DNA from 3 places in the Rhizobium sp. 01T437 genome. Region 1 is predicted to be linked to each of the others. Evidence: predicted binding sites of a transcription regulator. Region 1 holds the regulator's gene; each other region holds the start of a gene.
What was found. Region 1 encodes LexA, which represses DNA repair genes until DNA is damaged. Its sites were predicted from a motif close to TGTTCNNNNTGTGTTCNG; they were not measured.
Positions count from the first base shown of each region.

Region 2: a site for LexA is predicted at 4,286-4,303, ahead of AC1DM5_RS11830 (helicase-related protein). Genes of this name have one in related genera too.
Region 3: a site for LexA is predicted at 4,526-4,543, ahead of AC1DM5_RS14620 (YifB family Mg chelatase-like AAA ATPase). Genes of this name have one in related genera too.

Region 1 covers NZ_JBFTPM010000001.1:598,991-605,672, reverse strand. The annotation lists gene AC1DM5_RS03090 (ComEC/Rec2 family competence protein) at 1-1,542, shown strand, start outside; gene lexA (transcriptional repressor LexA) at 1,523-2,248, opposite strand; gene AC1DM5_RS03080 (VOC family protein) at 2,446-3,333, shown strand; gene kdsA (3-deoxy-8-phosphooctulonate synthase) at 3,330-4,178, shown strand; gene AC1DM5_RS03070 (methyl-accepting chemotaxis protein) at 4,192-6,003, opposite strand; gene eno (phosphopyruvate hydratase) at 6,479-6,682, shown strand, end outside.
Region 2 covers NZ_JBFTPM010000005.1:192,043-198,724, forward strand. The annotation lists gene phaR (polyhydroxyalkanoate synthesis repressor PhaR) at 1-426, opposite strand, end outside; gene AC1DM5_RS11800 (acetyl-CoA C-acetyltransferase) at 660-1,841, shown strand; gene phbB (acetoacetyl-CoA reductase) at 1,909-2,634, shown strand; gene AC1DM5_RS11810 (hypothetical protein) at 2,637-2,762, opposite strand; gene AC1DM5_RS11815 (hypothetical protein) at 2,829-2,975, opposite strand; gene AC1DM5_RS11820 (YMGG-like glycine zipper-containing protein) at 3,169-3,423, opposite strand; gene AC1DM5_RS11825 (DUF3309 family protein) at 3,449-3,604, opposite strand; gene AC1DM5_RS11830 (helicase-related protein) at 4,465-6,682, shown strand, end outside.
Region 3 covers NZ_JBFTPM010000006.1:321,571-328,252, reverse strand. The annotation lists gene dnaN (DNA polymerase III subunit beta) at 1-1,088, opposite strand, end outside; gene rsmI (16S rRNA (cytidine(1402)-2'-O)-methyltransferase) at 1,336-2,250, shown strand; gene AC1DM5_RS14635 (YraN family protein) at 2,243-2,611, shown strand; gene AC1DM5_RS14630 (cupin domain-containing protein) at 2,748-3,251, shown strand; gene gshB (glutathione synthase) at 3,348-4,295, shown strand; gene AC1DM5_RS14620 (YifB family Mg chelatase-like AAA ATPase) at 4,604-6,133, shown strand; gene cysK (cysteine synthase A) at 6,194-6,682, opposite strand, start outside.

The sequences.
Region 1 (6,682 bases):
GATGAGAGACGGGCGATCTCGGATGAAACGACGGAGGCGCTGCGGCAATCCGGCCTTGCGCATATCATCGCGATCTCCGGCCTCAATATGGCGCTCTCCGCCGGCATCTTCTTTGTCGGCCTGCGTGTCATCCTCAGTCTTTTTCCCGGTATTGCCCAGGCATGGCCGATCAAGAAGATCGCGGCGGCCGGCGCGCTCGCTGCGGTGACGGCCTACTATCTGATCTCGGGTTTTGCCGTCTCCGCCGAACGCGCCTTCATCATGATGGCGATTATGCTGGTTGCGGTCTTCTTCGACCGGCCGTCGATCAGTCTCAGAAACGTGGCGCTATCCGCTCTCGTGATCCTCGGGGTCTCGCCATCGGAGGTGCTGGGGCCGAGTTTCCAGATGTCCTTTGCTGCAACGCTTGCCCTGGTCGCCGGATACGACCTCTGGAAGGGGCGGCCGATGCGGGAGAATGCCTTTGCCAAGCTGCCGATCATGAAGCCCTTTTTCATGGTTGGTGGCTTCTTCGGTGGCGTTTTCCTGACGTCGCTGATCGGTGGTTTCTCGACGGCGCTGTTTTCGATCGAGCATTTCCACCGGCTGACTGCCTATGGCCTGCCGGCAAATCTCGCGGCCATGCCGGTCATCACCTTCATCGTCATGCCGGCCGGGATGCTGGCAATGCTGCTGATGCCGTTTGGTCTGGACGGCTGGCTATGGCCGGTGGTAGGCTTCGGGCTTGATCTGGTGATCACCATCGCAAAGGCAGTAGCGGGGTGGGGCGGCAACATAGATGTAGGCCGCTTGCCCGGCTGGTATTTCCCGACCGCCGTTTTCGGATTTCTGCTGCTGACCCTGCTCAGAACCCGGCTGCGGCACATGGGAACGGCAATTATCGCGGTCTCGACGCTCGCTATTGTACTGCTTCCGTCAGAGGCGATGCCCGACATCGCCATCTCCGAAGATGGCGGTCTGGTCGCTATAATCGATGCAGAGGCGATGGCTTCGAACCGTGAAAAGCCGCCCGCCTTCATCTTCGAACAATGGCATAGGGCACTTGCCATCGAAGAGCATCGGAAGCCGGTTATGCTCCAAACTGCCAAGGCGCCCACTGCGCCTGATGGCAAAAGACTGCAACTGTCACCCGATCAACGGAATGAAGCCGGAGCGGCAATGAGACAGGCAGTCGCCGTCGGCCCGCCGTCACGCTTCTCCTGCCTGAAGGGCGCCTGGTGCACCACTTTGCTCGGTAACGGAAAGAAACTGACTGTCATCGACAATGCTGCCTATCTCGGGCCAGCTTGCGATACGGCTGATATTGTCGTGACCCCTGTCCGATTGCGCTTCGACCGTTGTCGTTCCGGCGCGCTGCTCTTTACCGGCGAGACGCTGCGCAAGACAGGTTCTGTCGAACTTCGATTCACTGATAAGGGAGTTGAGGTCGCAACCGCATTCGACACATTGGGGCGACCCTGGATACGCCACCGCGCCTATAATTGGCGCAGCAACACATTCGCAGACGCCAATCTGTCACCGGTCAGTGATAGCGGCGAATGAGACCGACGAGCTTGCCCTGGACCTTGACGCGATCCGGCGGGAAAATGCGGGTCTCGTAAGCGGGGTTTGCAGCCTCGAGCGCAATCGATGCGCCCTTGCGGCGGAAGCGCTTGAGCGTTGCTTCCTCGTCATCGACGAGTGCGACGACAATATCACCCGGATTGGCCGTGCTGCCATTGCGGATGATGACCGTGTCGCCATCGAAGATGCCGGCTTCGATCATCGAGTCGCCGCGAACTTCGAGCGCATAATGTTCACCGGAGCCGAGCATATCGGCGGGAACGGTGATGTCATGCGTATTGTTCTGGATTGCCGAGATGGGAACACCGGCGGCGATGCGGCCCATGACGGGAACGGAGACCGCATTGCCGTTATCGGCAGCAGGTGCTGGCTTTGCCGAGGCAGGAGGTGCTACGGGCTGGGGCTTGCCGAGGCTGCCCTCGATGACGCTCGGCGAAAAGCCGCGCCGAGGCTGCAGGCTCGGGCTGTAGGCTTCCGGCAGTTTGATGACTTCGAGCGCGCGCGCCCGGTTCGGAAGCCGGCGAATGAAGCCGCGTTCTTCGAGCGCCGTGATCAGCCGGTGAATACCCGATTTCGAGGCCAGATCCAGTGCGTCCTTCATCTCGTCGAAAGACGGTGGAACGCCTGACTCCTTCATCCTTTCATGAATGAAAAGAAGGAGTTCCTGTTGTTTGCGCGTGAGCATGGCGTCTAACCCCAGTCTTGAAACAAATCCAGAACGGACACTATATGTTCCATATGTGTTCCGCAAGTAGCTAAATTTTCGTAAAACTTCTGTTCAATCTGTCGAGAATTTGATTTTTATCGCCCTTAGGCCTGTCTGGCCTTGCTTCACGAGGCTTGCTGAAGCACATCTCCTTGTGATTGCTGGGAGAAGAACCGATGAGCCAAGACACGCTTCCGATCGATCATCTCGTTTTGCCGGTTACCGATATCGACCTAGCCCGCGAAAGGCTGGGCAAGCTGGGCTTTACCGTCGCGCCCGATGCCCGCCACCCCTTCGGCACGGAGAATGCCTGCGTTTTCTTTGCCGACAAAACCTATCTTGAGCCGCTCGGTGTCGCGAGCGTCGAGGAGAGCGAGGAGACGGCACGTGAGGGCAATGTCTTCACGGCCCGCAATCAGGCTTTCCGCTTCCGCTGCGGTAGCGAGGGACTGTCCGCCATCGCCTTCGCGACAGCGGATGCGAAGCATGAACATGCTCGATTCGTGAAGGGCAGCATCAGTGCTGGTTCTGTGCTACAGTTCGAACGCCCAGTGAAAATGCCGGATGGCACGGAAAGCATCGCCGGCTTCCGGCTTGCCTTCGCTGCCGACCTCCGGGCACCGGATTTCTTTCTCTTCGCTGTCGAGCGCATCAACCCGCTTCCAACCGATCGCAACGTGCTGGAGACCCACGCCAACGGCGTGACAGGCATTGCCGAGATCGCGCTCGGAGCCCCTGACCCGACAGCCTTCGGCGAGTTCGTTGGCTCGGCGGTAAAAGCCGCTTCTGCTGATGTCACGAGTTTCGGGCTGGAGGTCCCCACTGGAAACGCAAAGATCAGCCTGATGACCCCGCAGGGGCTGGAGGCCTATTTCGATCTGGCGACGCCGAATATCGATCGCGGCCTGCGCGGCCGGGCAATCCTCTTTGCCGTTGGCGATCTGGCCGTGACAGAAGCGCATTTGGCTGCTAACGGGGTGACCTATACACGCAAGGGCAACCGTATTCTGGTGAAGCCCGCGCCCGGTCAGGGCGTGCTCTTCGCTTTCGAGGAAACATCATGAGCTCCACTACCAATTCCGTTGTGACGGTCGGCGAGGGCGCCGGCAAAGTCACCTTCTCCAATGCCGCACGCCTGTCGCTGATTGCCGGCGCTTGCGAAATGGAAAGCCGCGACCATGCGTTCATGGTTGCCGGCACGTTGAAGGAACTGTGCACCAAGCTCGGCATCGGGCTCGTCTATAAGACCTCGTTCGACAAGGCGAACCGCTCTTCCTTGTCGAGCAAACGCGGTGTCGGCCTTGAGAAGGGGCTGGAGGTTTTTGCCGATCTCAAGAAGGAACTCGGCATTCCGGTTCTGACCGACATCCACACTGAAGAACAATGCGCCGAAGTGGGCAAGGTCGTCGACATCCTGCAGATACCGGCCTTCCTGTCTCGTCAGACAGATCTCCTGGTGGCTGCGGCAAAGACCGGTCGCGTTATCAACGTCAAGAAAGGCCAGTTCCTGGCGCCTTGGGATATGAAGAACGTGCTCGGCAAGCTAAACCAGAGCGGCAATCCGAACATCTTGCTCTGCGAGCGCGGCGCTTCCTTCGGTTACAATACGCTGGTCTCCGACATGCGTTCCCTGCCAATCATGGCAGCAACGGGCGCGCCCGTCATTTTCGACGCCACGCATTCCGTCCAGCAGCCTGGCGGGCAGGGGGAAACCTCCGGCGGAGAGCGGCAGTTCGTGGAGACGCTGGCCCGTGCAGCCGTGGCTGTCGGCGTAGCCGGTGTCTTTATCGAAACCCATCAGGACCCGGATAACGCGCCCTGTGACGGGCCGAACATGGTCTATCTCAAGGATATGCCACGGCTTCTCGAGAAGCTTCTCGCCTTCGACGCGATCGCCAAGGCCGCCTGAACGACAGGCAGCATCAGGCTGCCGCGCGGGACGGGCGCCTTTCCTCCAGTGCGAAGCGGGAGAGCATGCGCCCGAGATGGGACGCCTCGTTGCCGAGTTCCTGGCAGGCGGCGTTCGTCTCTTCGGCCATCGCCGCATTCTGCTGTGTCACCTGATCCATGCGGTTGACGGCAGCGTTGACCTCGACGAGCGCGACCGACTGTTCCGAAGACGAGCGCACGATCGCTTCGATCAGCGCCGTCACCTGCAGCACCTGGCGGTCTATATCGCCGAGTGCCTCACCGGTGCGGTTGACAAGTGCCACGCCCGCGGAAACCTGCCGCGACGACGTCTCGACGAGAAGCTTGATCTCCTTGGCGAGATTGGCGGAGCGGCCAGCGAGCTCGCGGACTTCCTGAGCGACGACGGCAAAGCCTTTCCCGGCGTCTCCGGCGCGTGCTGCCTCGACGCCTGCGTTGAGCGCCAAAAGATTGGTCTGAAAGGCGATCTCATCGATGGCGTTGATAATATCGCCGATCTTGACCGCTGATTCCTCGATTTTCTCCATCGCGGTAACCGCTTCGCGAACGATCTCGGCGGAATGCGCCGCACTCTCCTTCGTAGCCGACATCATCGCATTGGCTTCCTGGGCACGCTCCGAGGAGTTTTTCACCGTGACCGTGATCTGATCCAGCGCCGAAGCCGCCTGCTCGAGTGAGGTAGCCTGGCTCTCGGTGCGCTGTGCCAGATCATTGGTGCTGAGTGCGATTTCGCGCGAACTGTCGCCGACCGTATTCGTGGCGGCATAAATGTCCTTCATGGCATCGGAAAGAATGATGATGCTGGTATTGAAGGTCTCGCGAAGCTTTTCATAAGTGTTGGCGAACTGCTCGTCGAGACGCACGGTCAGGTCGCCGCGTGAAAGACGCTCCAGGCCGGCGCTCAGGCTCTCGATGACGCGCTGACGCGTGGCATTCTCCACGCTCTTCGATGCGTCGAGTTCGGCATCGCGGCGCATCTGTGCCTGCCGTTCCTCGTCCTGGTGCGCGCGGATGGCGTTCCGTTCTTCCGCCGATTCGCGAAAGACCGTGACTGCACGCGCCATTTCTCCGATTTCGTCGGATCGTCTGACATAGGGAACTTCGCGGGAATAGTCGCCGTTTGCGAGAACCGCCATGTAGTCGCGCATCGCCGATAGCGGCACGATCGCGCGCCGGCGGAACATGTAGAGCCCGGCAACGATGAGCACGAAGGAAAGCGCGGCGGCCGATAGTGTAACGGTGGAGAGCAGTTCCGTCTGTTCGGCAGCCTGCTTTTCGGCATCCGCCTGGAAGGCGTTCGCCATCGCCACGAGTTCGTTCACGGCCTTTTCGTGAACATGAAAATTCGTCGCAAGCTTGATGAGCGCCGGTTCTACGGCGGCCTTGTCGCCCTTGAGGATTGCAGGCACCGCCTCCTCATTCATGACTTGCCAGAAGGCGTCGCCCTTGACGAGAACGTCATCGAGAAGCTTGCGCTTGAGATCGGCGCTGAGCGGCGTTTCTGACCAGTATTTGCGGCGGTCTTCATAAGCCGGCTTCAGAACCGTTCGGATGCGTTCGATATTGGCCGTTGCCGAGGCCGGTTGCTCGACGGCTTCGAGCGCGAGCATGTAGGGTTCGATGACATAGAGCGGCGGCGGGAGAATATCGGCGACGAGATCCTTGCCATAGATGATCTGTTTATACATCAGTCCGTTCACGCGAAGCATGTTGAACGCGTAATTCTGCAAGCCGATGGAGGTCACCAGTCCGAGGATGACAACGGCACCGAAAATGGCAAGGCTGCGTGCAATATTAAGTTTCATCTGTGCCTCGTATGAAATGCCGCCAAGAGAGTCGATAAAATCCCGTACTGGTTGTTTTTGAGGGAAACCGCAGCTGCTCGTCCAAGCCGTTCCATATTTGCCCGAGCGGCTGGCATGACTGACTTTTGAGGGTCTCACTCAAGCTCTTAAAATTAGACTGGGATGGTTACCGAAGGCTGAAATCAAAGGGCGGGAAGCCGTCCAAAATTGGGGCTGTTGCAGGAATTTTCAGCCGTGGGTTGCTGCCGACGGCGGCGGCTTGCCAACATTCTGCCCGGATAAACAGTTTATCGTCTTTCGATGGGTGGGATATGCTGACCGGCGACTGCCGTTCCCTTCAAAACCCTGACATGATTGTGCTATAGGCCACGTCTGATGCGCTGCCTGAACGTGCAAAATTGCGGCATTGTAATTTGCGCACCTTCGATTAAGACGGTTTCAAACGATTTATCCACCCACCGAGCAGGAAAAAATCATGACTGCAATTACCGATATCATCGCCCGCGAGATTCTCGATAGCCGTGGTAACCCCACCGTCGAAGTCGATGTCTATCTCGAAGACGGCAGCATGGGCCGTGCGGCTGTTCCCTCGGGTGCTTCGACTGGCGCGCATGAAGCCGTCGAACTGCGTGACGGCGGCAAGCGCTACCTCGGCAAGGGTGTCGAAAAGGCCGTCGAA
Region 2 (6,682 bases), on a different contig from region 1:
CCGGCGGACCTGCTCCTCGACCATTTGCATGGGAAGCTGCAGGTTCTTGCTGAGCGGCGTTTCACCGAAGGCACGGTTCACCTGCTCACGAATCTGCGACTGCTGTTCCGTGAAAGCGCGCATGGAATGTTCCAGGAAGCTCGGAACGACCATCTGCATCTGGTCGCCGTAGTAGGTGATCAGCTGACGCAGGAAGGAGATCGGAAGCAGCGTGTTGCCGGTCTTCGATTCCTGCTCGAAAATAATCTGGGTCAGTACCGAATGCGTGATGTCGTCACCGCTTTTGGCGTCCTGGACGACAAAATCCTCCCCCTTCTTCACCATCTCCGCCAGGTCTTCCAGCGTCACATAGGTGCTGGTGCCTGTATTATAGAGGCGGCGATTGGCATATTTCTTGATTACGATCTGACCCTCAGTCTTCGCCATATCAGTCTCCCGAACCCCGTCTGATTGTATGGATACTCCTCCACCAGAGACTGTAGACGCAAAAGAAGGGCGGTGACAATCTCTTTGTGCGATGCGGCAACCCCTTTCCCTGTACGGATAAATCCATTCGAGGGCGCTGCAGCAAATGGTGGAATAGTCTTGGCATTTGACTTGCGCCTGCAGCTTTGTCAGTTTCCACTTATATGTGTGATGAGAAACGAGGAAACCACCCCATGAGCAGTTCATCCGTCGTCATCGCCAGCGCAGCGCGCACCGCTGTCGGTTCCTTTAACGGTGCTTTCGGCACAATTCCCGCGCACGAGCTCGGCGCGGCCGCCATCAAGGGCGCGCTGGAGCGGGCAGGTGTTTCTCCCGAAGACGTGGACGAGGTCATCCTTGGCCAGGTCCTGCAGGCCGGCGAGGGCCAGAACCCCGCTCGCCAGGCGGCGATGAAGGCCGGTGTTCCCAAGGAAGCGACGGCCTGGAGCGTCAACCAGCTCTGCGGTTCCGGCCTGCGCGCCGTTGCCCTCGGTATGCAGCAGATCGCGCTCGGCGATGCGAAGATCATCGTCGCCGGCGGTCAGGAATCCATGTCGATGGCGCCACACGCGGCGCATTTGCGCGGCGGCGTGAAGATGGGCGACATGAAGATGATCGACACCATGATCAAGGACGGTCTAACCGACGCCTTTTACGGCTATCACATGGGCGTTACTGCAGAAAATATCGCACGCCAATGGCAGCTTTCGCGCGATGATCAGGACCAGTTCGCCGTCAGCTCGCAGAACAAGGCCGAAGCCGCGCAGAAGGCTGGCCGCTTCAGGGACGAAATCGTTCCCTTTGTCATTCAAGGCCGCAAGGGTGACGTAACCGTCGATGCCGACGAATATATCCGCCACGGCGCGACGCTGGAGGCTATGGCCAAGCTGCGGCCCGCCTTCGACAAGGATGGCACGGTGACAGCGGCGAATGCCTCCGGTCTCAACGACGGCGCTGCCGCAGCCGTGCTGATGAGCGAAGCGGAAGCGTCGCGACGCGGCATCCAGCCGCTTGCCCGCATCGTTTCCTGGGCGACAGCCGGTGTCGATCCGCAGGTCATGGGGACTGGCCCGATCCCTGCCTCCCGCAAGGCGCTGGAAAAGGCCGGCTGGTCCGTCGGCGATCTAGACCTCGTCGAGGCTAATGAAGCCTTCGCGGCCCAAGCCTGCGCCGTAAACAAGGATCTCGGCTGGGATCCCAATATCGTCAACGTCAATGGCGGCGCGATTGCGATCGGTCATCCGATCGGCGCTTCGGGTGCGCGCGTTCTCAATACGCTCCTCTTCGAAATGAAGCGCCGCGGCGCCAAAAAGGGTCTCGCGACGCTATGCATCGGCGGCGGCATGGGTGTCGCGATGTGCTTCGAGGCAATGTAAATAGCGTACTATGCATGTTTCTTGAGGCCTGCCCGAGAGCGGGTTGACAACAACTGGGGAGCGGAACATGAGCAGAGTGGCTTTGGTCACTGGTGGTACGCGCGGCATCGGCGCGGCGATTTCGATGGCGCTAAAGAATGCCGGCTATAAGGTTGCTGCCAGCTATGCTGGCAATGATGAAAGGGCCAAGGCATTTCACGATGTTACCGGCGTCCCGGTCTTCAAGTGGGACGTGTCTGACTATGTTGCCTGCGGCGAAGGTATTGCGAGGGTCCAGGCCGAACTCGGTCCGGTCGAGATCCTCATCAACAATGCCGGCATCACGCGCGATGCGATGTTTCACAAGATGACGCCGCAGCAGTGGCATGAGGTGATCAATACCAACCTCACCGGCCTCTTCAACATGACGCACCATGTCTGGAGCGGCATGCGTGACCGCAGCTTCGGCCGCATCGTCAATATCTCCTCCATCAACGGCCAGAAGGGCCAGATGGGGCAGGTGAACTATTCTGCCGCCAAAGCCGGCGACCTCGGATTTACCAAGGCGCTTGCCCAGGAAGGTGCGGCCAAGAACATCACCGTCAATGCCATCTGCCCCGGTTATATTGGGACGGAAATGGTGCTTGCGGTGCCGGAAAAGGTGCTGAATGAGAAGATCATTCCCCAAATCCCGGTTGGGCGCCTCGGTGAACCCGAGGAGATCGCGCGGTGCGTGACCTTCCTCATTTCCGACGATGCCGGTTTCATTACCGGTTCGACGTTGACGGCCAATGGCGGTCAGTTCTTCGTCTGAACCTATTTCTTCTGGCTGTGGGCGTAGCTGCTCGGGAAGCCGCCGGCACTGTCATAGGGGCCGGCAGATGCGCCATAGGCCGCGAGGGCAATGGTGATGAGGGCGGCGATTGCGATGATCCTGTTCATGGTCGTGTCCCCCTGCGGACGGGCACTCGGATAGTTGCCATCACGCGGTTCGGTTCATTGATGCTGTCAGGCGTTTGGATGACGCCGTCTATTGGCTTTGACGGGCACTTTCTGGACGGCGCGGTCCTGGCTGCGGAGAGCAGCGACTGCCGTCGTGAGGAAAGCCGAGGCGATCAGGACGGCGACGGCGGAATTCAGGAAAATCTGGGCCATGGTAGCGTTCCTTTTCATTCACGGGCGGCACATGCGCTGCCCTTGCGATGTTGAAAGGAATATGCGCTTGGTCCTGGCGGCGCAGTAGATTTGACTTCAGCGACCGATCGTCAACGCGGTGTTGACGACAAAAGCGCGCAAGAAAAACGGGCGCCGAAGCGCCCGTTCAAAATTTCCGATGGGCCGATGCTGATTAGCGGCAACGCGCTTCGTAACGGCGGCCGTAACGGTCGCGATAGATGCAGTAGCCTTGACGTTCGACCGAATGGCCGATCAACGCGCCTGTCAGACCGCCGGCGACTGCGCCGACTGCCGCGCCACCCCAGCTGTTGCTGACGGCGCCGCCGATGATGGCGCCCGTGCCCGCACCAATCGCCGTGCCCTGCTCCGTCGGAGTGCAGGAGGCGAGAGCGCCAATGAGAGCGCAGCTAAGAACAATCTTTTTCATGTCTAACTCCCCAGGTTACCGGCCTTTAAATTCGGCCCATCAGTACAAGAATGATAATGATGACGAGAACTAACCCCAAACCACCGGAAGGTCCATAGCCCCAGCCGCGGCTATAACCCCAATTCGGCAAGGCGCCGACCAATAACAGAATAAGGATAATAAGAAGTATCGTGCCAAGCATGGTGTCTGTCCTGCCTCATTCTCATTTCGACTGGACAAGAAACCCACTTCCGCGTTTTTTGTTCCCGGCTAAACTCTCAGAATATCACGGCGGCGTTATCGCCCATTGCGACAGAAGCCGAATTTAGCCGGTTCCTTCGAAAGCAAGTCGGCGAAATGCTATCGGGCATTTTCAAGCTATGGTTAAAACTTTCTTTGAATACAATATGTTGCGGTGAACAAAGCGGGAAAATGAAAATGTCTCCGATTCGTCAGCGATTCGTTCCGGCTTTGATCAGCCACGGCTTTTCATCGGCCCACCGGCGCCGGCCTGTTTAAGGTTCCGTAAATTCGGCATGCAAAAGATTAACGCGATCCAACAGCTCGGAATGGCTGCGCAAACCCGGAACCCGTATCTTGGGATCGGTGGCGAAAACGCCCACAAGATCTCGCCGTGAACGAAAAGGGAAAACCTCGACATCAGCGATTCGTCTCCGATTCGTTCCGGCTTTGGTCGAAGCGTTAATTTCGGGCTTGACCTTTGCGTTTTTACGATGCGGCAAGAAGCGTTAATCGCGGTTGCCAACATTTGTTCTCATGCGAGTCTACAGATTCAGCATCTAGTGTAAAAAAGCGATTCAAAATCAATACTTAGCCGTGAACAAAAGCTGAATCAGCCGGAGTCAGCGATTCGTCTCCGATTCGTTCTCAAGCTGTTCCGAATCTTAAATCAAAGACTTAGCGGGCTGTGACTTCCATGCTCAATCCAAAGTCTATTTCAAATCTGCCCTTGCGTTTGGAGCTTCGGCTGTCCATGTGTTCTGTGCCTCATTCGCAGCTCCGACTTGACCCTGGGGCGTCACCGCCTCACTTGCATGGAACATGACCCTGACTTCGCAGCCGATGATACTGAGCGGGCGCGGCGTGACCGCGGTGCTCGGGCCGACCAATACCGGCAAGACCCATTATGCGATCGAACGCATGGTGGCGCATGGTACGGGTGTCATCGGCCTGCCGCTCCGCCTGCTGGCGCGCGAAGTCTATACGCGCGTGGTCGAAAAGGTCGGCGCCCATAACGTGGCGCTGGTGACCGGCGAAGAAAAGATCTCGCCGCCGAATGCGCGTTTCTCCGTCTGTACGGTCGAAGCGATGCCACGGGAAACCAAGGCAGCCTTCGTCGCCATCGATGAAGTGCAGCTCGCGGGAGATCTCGAGCGCGGCCATATTTTTACAGACCGTATCCTTCATCTGCGCGGCCGCGAGGAGACGCTTCTGCTGGGTGCTGCCACCATGCGGCCGATCCTGCAGCAGCTTCTGCCGGGGATTACGGTCACGGAGCGGCCGCGGCTTTCCCACCTTCTCTATGCCGGGCAGAAGAAGATCACCCGGCTGCCGCAGCGTTCGGCGATCGTCGCCTTCTCGGCGGACGAAGTTTATGCGATTGCAGAACTGATCCGGCGCCAGCGCGGCGGTGCGGCTGTCGTGCTCGGAGCGCTCAGCCCGCGCACCCGCAATGCGCAGGTCGCGCTCTATCAGGAGGGCGACGTTGAATATCTCGTCGCGACCGATGCGATCGGCATGGGCCTCAATCTCGATGTCGACCATGTGGCCTTCGCGCAGGACCGGAAGTTCGACGGATATCAATTCCGCAACCTCAACCCCGGCGAACTCGGCCAGATCGCTGGCCGCGCCGGCCGTCATGTGCGTGACGGAACCTTTGGCGTAACCGGCCAGGTTTCACCCTTCGACGAGGAACTCGTGCAACGCATCGAGGGCCATGAGTTCGACAATATCAAGGTTCTGCAGTGGCGTACCAAGGATCTCGATTTTTCCTCGACACAATCTCTGCGGGCAAGCCTTGAGACCGGCCCCCGCGTGCCGGGTCTGACCCGGGCGCTGCCGGCCGTCGACCAGCAAGCGCTCGAACATTTGTCGCGCTATCCGGAAATTATTGATCTCGCTAGCACGCCGGCGCGGGTTGAAAAGCTCTGGGAGGCTTGCGCTCTGCCGGACTATCGGCGCATAACGCCTGCGCAACATGCCGATCTTATTTCTACCCTCTTTTCCGATCTAGTGCGCTATGGCACGGTGAACGAGCAGTTTCTAGCCGAACAGGTTCACCGTTCGGATCGGACAGATGGAGAAATTGACACGCTTTCGGCGCGAATCGCGCAGATAAGAACCTGGACCTATGTATCGAATCGGCCCGGCTGGCTTGCCGATCCGACACACTGGCAGGAAAAGACGCGGGAAATCGAAGATCGATTGTCCGATGCGTTACATGAAAGGTTGACGAAACGCTTTGTTGATCGCAGGACATCTGTGCTCATGAAGCGCCTGAGAGAGAATGCGATGCTGGAAGCTGAAATCAGTGTGAATGGCGATGTCTTTGTTGAAGGACATCATGTGGGGCAGTTGACCGGGTTCCGTTTTACGCCTGTCGGTGGAACGGACGGGCCGGACGCCAAGGCGGTTCAGGCTGCGTCGCAAAAGGCGCTTGGGCTCGAATTCGAAGCTCGCGCCGCGCGTCTGCATGCGGCGGGCAATGCCGATCTGGTGATCGGCTCTGACGGTCTGGTGCGGTGGCTCGGCGATCCCGTGGGCCGCCTTTCGGGCAGCGATCATGTGATGCGTCCGCGCGTCATTCTGCTGGCCGACGAACAGCTCACCGGCAATGCGCGCGATCATGTCGCCGCCCGTATCGAGCGTTTCGTCAATCATCATATCAGCACGGTGCTGAAGCCGCTCGACGATCTGTCGCGCGCCGAAGACCTGCAGGGCCTTGCCAAGGGGCTTGCCTTCCAGCTCGTCGAAAATCTCGGCGTGCTCTTCCGCCGCGACGTGACGGAAGAAGTGAAGTCGCTTGATCAGGATGCGCGCGCCTCCATGCGCCGCTACGGCATTCGCTTCGGCGCTTATCATATCTTCGTGCCGGCGCTTCTGAAGCCGGCGCCGGCGGAGCTCATCACCCTGCTCTGGGCGCTGAAGAATGACGGCCTCGACAAGCCGGGCTACGGCGATCTCATTCCGGTGCTCGCCGCCGGCCGTACCTCTGTGGTCACCGATCCGAGCTTCGAACGTATGTTCTACAAGCTCGCGG
Region 3 (6,682 bases), on a different contig from region 1:
GCGTCATCGCCGGCAGTGTCACGCACGAGTGTCGGCGAACCCGCATCGGCCAGAAGGAAGATCGCCTCGTCGCCGGAAAGCTGCGCGGTGATGTCGAGCAGGTACTTGGCATTGAAGCCGATTTCCATCGGATCCGTGTCATAGCCGACGGCGACTTCTTCCGTTGCGCTGCCGGAATCCGGATTGTTGACGGTGAGCAGAAGCTGACCATCGGAGAGCGCGAGCTTCACGGCGCGGCCACGTTCCGAGGAAATGGTCGAAACGCGGTCAACGGCCTGAGCGAAGCTCGTGCAGTCGACGCGCATTTCCTTGTCGTTATTGGTCGGGATGACGCGCTGATAGTCAGGAAAAGTACCGTCGATCAGTTTCGAGGTCATAACGATGGAACTGAGGGTGACCCGGATCTTGGCATCGGAAACTTCGACGGTGACGATCGCGTCAGGCGTATCCACCAGCTTCTGCAATTCGCCAACAGTCTTGCGCGGAATGATGATGCCGGGCATGCCTTCCGAGCCGGAGGGGGCATCGACATCGGCTCGGGCCAGACGGTGGCCGTCAGTCGCAACGGCGCGCAGCTTCAGGTCGCCGCTGCTCTCGATCGTATGGAAGAAGATACCGTTCAGATAGTAGCGGGTTTCCTCGGTCGAAATCGCAAACTGTGTGCGATCGATCAGCATCTTCAGATCGCTTGCCTTCAGCTTAAAGGAATGCGTGAAGGTTCCGGCGGTCAGATCCGGGAAGTCGGATTCCGGCAGGCATTGCAGCGAGAACTTCGAACGGCCGGACTGGACATTCATCGAGCCCCCGTCCGGCGTGGTCGCGAGCAGTACTTCCGCGCCATCGGGAAGCTTGCGGACGATATCGTAAAGAAGATGGGCGGGAACAGTGGTGGCGCCGGCCTGCTCGACATTCGCAGGCGTCGCTTCGGTGATTTCCAGATCGAGGTCGGTCGCCTTCATGTCGAGGCTCTGCCCATCGGCCTTCAACAGCACGTTGGACAGGATCGGAATCGTGTTGCGGCGTTCGACCACGCGGTGCACGTGGTTCAGCGACTTCAAAAGGTTTGACCGCTCAATAGTAATACGCATGGGATGCTACCGCTTTCGACCTTTATTGTCCGGGCGCCCGGAAGCGCCGCGTCACTGCTTTCCCCTTTGGGAGAGGGGAGTGGACGGGCAAAATGGCAGAACTTTGCCGGCGATTGCAAGAGGCATGGCTGCCCGCAGGCCCGCAAATGCCGTTTTGCAGTGCAATGCTCACAGAAATTGCGGCCCTTGTCGAAGCCACACCGCTCGCCCATAAAGGCAAGAGGCCGGCGGAATGAAAGCGAATGACATGACGGAAGAGACGACAGCGGAAACTGGCGCCCGGCGCGGCTTTCGCCTGCACAATATCGCGGTGCCGGCGCGCCCGCTCGAACCGGCTCTCTATCTCGTCGCAACGCCGATCGGCAATCTCGGCGATATCACGCTGCGGGCGCTGGAAACGCTTGCCGGTGCGGACGTCCTGGCCTGCGAGGATACACGCGTTACCCGCGTCCTGCTCGATCGCTACGGCATTCAGAACCGCCCCTTTGCCTATCATGAACACAATGCCGATGAGGCCGGGCCGCGACTCCTGCAGGCGCTCGAAGCCGGCAAGTCTGTGGCGCTCGTTTCCGATGCCGGCACGCCGCTCGTCTCCGATCCCGGCTATCGCCTGGCGCAGCAGGCGATCGAAGCAGGCTACCGCGTTATCCCCATTCCCGGCGCTTCCGCGCCGCTTGCGGCTCTCGTCGGCTCAGGGCTGCCGAACGATGCTTTTCTCTTTGCCGGTTTCCTGCCGACCAAGGACAAGGCCCGTCGCGACCGTCTCGCAGAATTCGCAAACGCACCGGCCACACTGATCTTCTTTGAATCGCCCCATCGCATCGGCGCAACGCTGCTGGCCGCTGCCGATGTGCTCGGCGCTGAACGCGAGGCGTCGGTCTGCCGCGAACTGACGAAGACCTATGAGGAATTCCGCCGCGGCACGCTTGCCGAGCTCGCCACCTATTATGAAGAGCATGACAATGTGAAGGGTGAGATCGTTCTCGTCATCGGCCCGCCGAAGGACGAGCCGGCAACTGCGGCGGATGTCGACGCCATTCTCGCCGATCTCTCAAAATCGCTGCCAACCGCCGGGGCCGCGACCGAGGCTGCCCGCTTGACCGGCCTGCCGCGCAAGGTGCTCTACCAGAAGCTTCTCGACATGAAGGCGGCGAATGGCTGACGGCGAAGCCACGCTCCGCAGGAGAAAGGCGCTGCGTCGGGGCTCGACGGCCGAATATGTCGCCGCCATTTTCCTGATGCTGAAAGGCTATCGCATCCTCGCCATGCGCTACAAAACGAAGCTCGGCGAGATCGATATTATCGCTCGCAAGGGAGACTTGGCCGTCTTTGTCGAGGTCAAGGCGCGCGCTGACGAAATGGGCGCGGTGGATGCTGTGTCCTACGCCTCGCAAAAACGCATCCGGGCTGCGAGCGATCTCTGGCTCGCCCGCCAGAGGGACTATGCCCGCCTCTCACAGCGCTATGATATCGTTGCGATATTACCGAGAAAACTACCTCGTCATTTCCCCGATGCTTTCTAGGAGGTCGCTAAATTCCGCAGGCGGCTAAAAACTGACGAATAAGCTTTCGTTAAAATTTTAGCGTCTGCTTGAACGGGCTTTTACGACTCTTTTGTTATCCACGGCTCAGCTAGGGGTAGCAAACTGGGGGTAATTCATGGCCTTGAAGATGATGCTTGCAACCGCGGTCGCCATGGCAGCGCGGTCCGTGCCTTACGCCGCGTTGAAGCCATCAGGTAAATCTTTCGTTGCACAGGCAAGCGACGGCATGGTGCTGAAGTCGACGCCTATCAATCCGGACTGGATCATCAGCGGCAATCCGCAGGCGCGTACGGCAGAACATTCCCGCGGCCATGACGAAGCATCGCTGACGGCGATCTGGGATTGCACATCGGGCGAATTCCGCTGGCGTTTCGGCTGGGACGAGACGGTCATGATCCTCGAAGGCGAAGTGCACGTCACCACCGAAGATGGCCTGGAACGCACGCTGCAGGTTGGCGATGTCGCTTTCTTTGCCGGCGGCACCTGGGCAAACTGGCGGGTCGACAATTATGTCCGTAAGGTCGCCTTCCTGCGCAAGCCTTTCCCGAAGCCGCTCGCCATTGCCTATCGCCTGCGCAACCTCTTGCGCAACGGCGGCGGCACCGGCATCGCGGCCTGAAAATTGCGCCGGCGGAGGCGCGCGAAGCCATTCATTGCCGTTGCGTTTGACGCCTGACCGACCTACATCTGGGCGGCATCAGCTCAAGGGACGGAAATGGCCAAGATCAAGAACGTAGCGGTCCAGATGGACCATGTCTCCGGCATCAATATCGCGGGCGATTCCACCTTCGCCATGAGCCTTGAGGCTCAGGCGCGTGGCTACAAGCTCTTCCATTACACGCCCGATCGCCTGAGCTTCCGCGATGACAAGCTCTATGCCGCCGTCGAGCCGATGGTGCTGCGCGACGTCAAGGGCGATCACTATGAACTCGGCGCGCCTGAGCGCATCGACCTGTCGACCATGGATGTCGTCCTGCTGCGCCAGGACCCGCCTTTCGACATGTCCTACATCACCTCGACGCATCTTCTGGAGCGCATCCATCCGAAGACGCTCGTCGTCAATGATCCGGCCTGGGTGCGCAACTCGCCGGAAAAGATTTTCGTCACCGAATTTTCAGACCTGATGCCGAAGACGCTGATCACCAAGGATCCGGGCGAGATCCGCCGCTTCCGCGACGAGATGGGCGATATCATCCTGAAGCCGCTCTACGGCAATGGCGGCGCCGGCGTTTTCCATTCCACCAAGGACGACCGCAACCTGTCCTCGCTGCTCGAAATGTTCGGCCAGCTCTTCCGCGAGCCTTTCATCGCTCAGCAGTACCTGCCAGACGTGCGCAAGGGCGACAAGCGCATCATCCTCGTTGACGGCGAATTTGCCGGCGCCATCAATCGCGTCCCGGCCGAGCATGACAGTCGCTCCAACATGCATGTCGGCGGCCGCGCCGAGGCGACCGAACTGACGGCGCGCGAAAAGGAAATCTGCGAACGCATTGGCCCGGCTCTGCGCGAACGCGGCTTCCTGCTCGTCGGCATCGATGTGATCGGCGATTATATGACCGAGATCAACGTGACCTCGCCGACCGGTATCCGCGAAGTGAAGAAGTTCGGCGGCGCCGATATCGCAAGTCTGTTGTGGGATGCGATCGAGCGCAAGCGCGGCTAAAGCAATACCAGCAAAAGTGCATAGCGGTTTTGCGTTCGGAATTGCGGGCAAAAAAGAGCAATACCAGCAAAACTGTGCAGCGATTTTGTGTGAAAACAAAGAGATAGAGCCTTTTCGTGTTTCGAAGAAAAACGGAAATGCTCCAAGTGTTCCGCCTTTGATCGCCTTCGTTCCGGCTTTACAACCTGCTGCAATTTGATTGCAGCAGATAGCTGAGTTCGTTCGCTTATCGTTCTTGTTTTATTCCAGATTCCATGCCAGATTGTGACCGCCTTCATAGGTTGGGGTTCAGGGTCACGGGGCAGGGCATGGTCGCGCGCGTCAGCACGGTTGCATTTCAGGGCATTGAAGGTGTGCCGGTCGAGGTCCAGGTCATGGTCGCTCCCGGTAAGATGGGAATCCAGATCGTCGGGCTTCCTGACAAGGCGGTGGCGGAAAGTCGCGAGCGGGTGCAGGCGGCCCTGCACGCTTCCGGCCTGGCGCTGCCATCCAAGCGCGTGACGGTCAATCTTGCGCCAGCCGATCTTCCAAAAGAGGGTAGTCATTTCGATCTCCCTATCGCACTTGGCCTGATGGCGGCACTCGGCGCCATCCCGGCGGATGCCTTGTCCGACTATGTTGTCGTCGGCGAACTCAATCTCGACGGCACAATTGCCGCCATCGCCGGTGCGCTGCCGGCTGCAATCGGCGCAAATGCGGCTGGAAAGGGCCTGATCTGCCCGGCCGAAAGCGGATCGGAGGCAGCATGGGCAGGTTCCGGGGTCGATATCCTGGCGCCACGGAGCCTGATCGCACTCGCCAATCATTTCCGCGGCACACAGATCCTCTCACGTCCGGAACCGTCCATTCGCCCGAATGCCGCCAACCTTCCCGATCTCGCGGAGATCAAGGGGCAGGAAAGCGCCAAGCGGGCGCTGGAAGTGGCGGCTGCCGGCGGCCATAACCTCCTGATGGTCGGGCCTCCCGGCTCCGGCAAATCGATGCTGGCCTCGAGGCTGCCGTCCATCCTGCCACCGCTCTCGGCTGCCGAACTGCTCGAAGTTTCAATGATCCATTCCATCGCCGGCCAACTGTCCGGCGGCAAGCTCTCCGACCGCCGGCCCTTTCGCACGCCGCACCATTCGGCGACCATGGCAGCTCTCATCGGCGGCGGCCTGCGTGCCCGGCCGGGCGAGGCTTCGCTTGCCCATCATGGCGTGCTTTTCCTCGACGAGTTTCCGGAATTCGCGCCACAAGTACTCGATGCCCTGCGTCAGCCGCTGGAAAGCGGCGAATGCGTCATCGCGCGCGCCAATCACCGCGTCTCCTATCCGGCGCGGATCCAGCTCATTGCGGCCATGAACCCCTGCCGCTGCGGCATGGCGGGCGAGCCCGGCCACACCTGTGCCCGAGGACCGCGCTGCATGACGGATTATCAGGCCCGCATCTCCGGTCCGCTGATGGACCGCATCGATATCCGCATCGACGTGCCGGCCGTTTCCGCCGCCGACCTGATCCGGCCGACGGTAGCCGAAGCGAGTGCCGATGTTGCCCGGCGCGTTGCGCGTGCCCGTGACATTCAGCGTGAACGCTATGCTGCAGGCGCTGTGGGTATTTCCACCAATGCCGGATGCTCGACGGCAATGATCGAGAAATTCGCAGAGCCGGATGCGGCAGGATTGCAGCTGTTGCGAGATGCCGCGGACAAGATGAAGTTTTCGGCGCGCGGTTACCACCGCGTTCTGAAGGTTGCCCGCACGCTTGCCGATCTCGACGGCAAGGAAATGGTCGGCCGCATTCATCTGGCCGAGGCGATTTCCTATCGTGTTGCTGGCGAGAGGCTTACCGCTGCGGCATGATAAAAGGGGCGCCGAAGCGCCCCAGGTACCGGGTGAGAGGAAGAACCCCGGAAGGTTCGATCAGCTTCCAAGACCTTCAAACAATGCCGTCGAAAGATACCGTTCCGCGAAGGACGGGATGATGACGACGATGTTCTTGCCGGCGTTTTCCGGACGGCGGCCGACCTCGATCGCGGCCGTCAATGCTGCACCCGAGGAGATGCCGACCGGCACGCCTTCGAGCTTGGCGACGAGGCGCGCCTGCTGAAACGCGTCGTCATTGCTGACGGTGACGACTTCGTCATAGATGCTGGTATCGAGAATCTTCGGTGCGAAGCCGGCGCCGATGCCCTGGATCTTGTGCGGGCCGGGCGTGCCGCCTGACAGTACCGGCGAGTCCGCCGGCTCGACGGCCACGACCCGGATATCCGGTTTGCGGCTCTTCAGCACTTGGCCGACGCCGGTAATCGTGCCGCCGGTGCCGATGCCGGCAACGAAGATATCGACCGTGCCATCCGTATCGTTCCAGATTTCCTCGGCGGTCGTCTTGCGGTGGATTTCCGGGTTGGC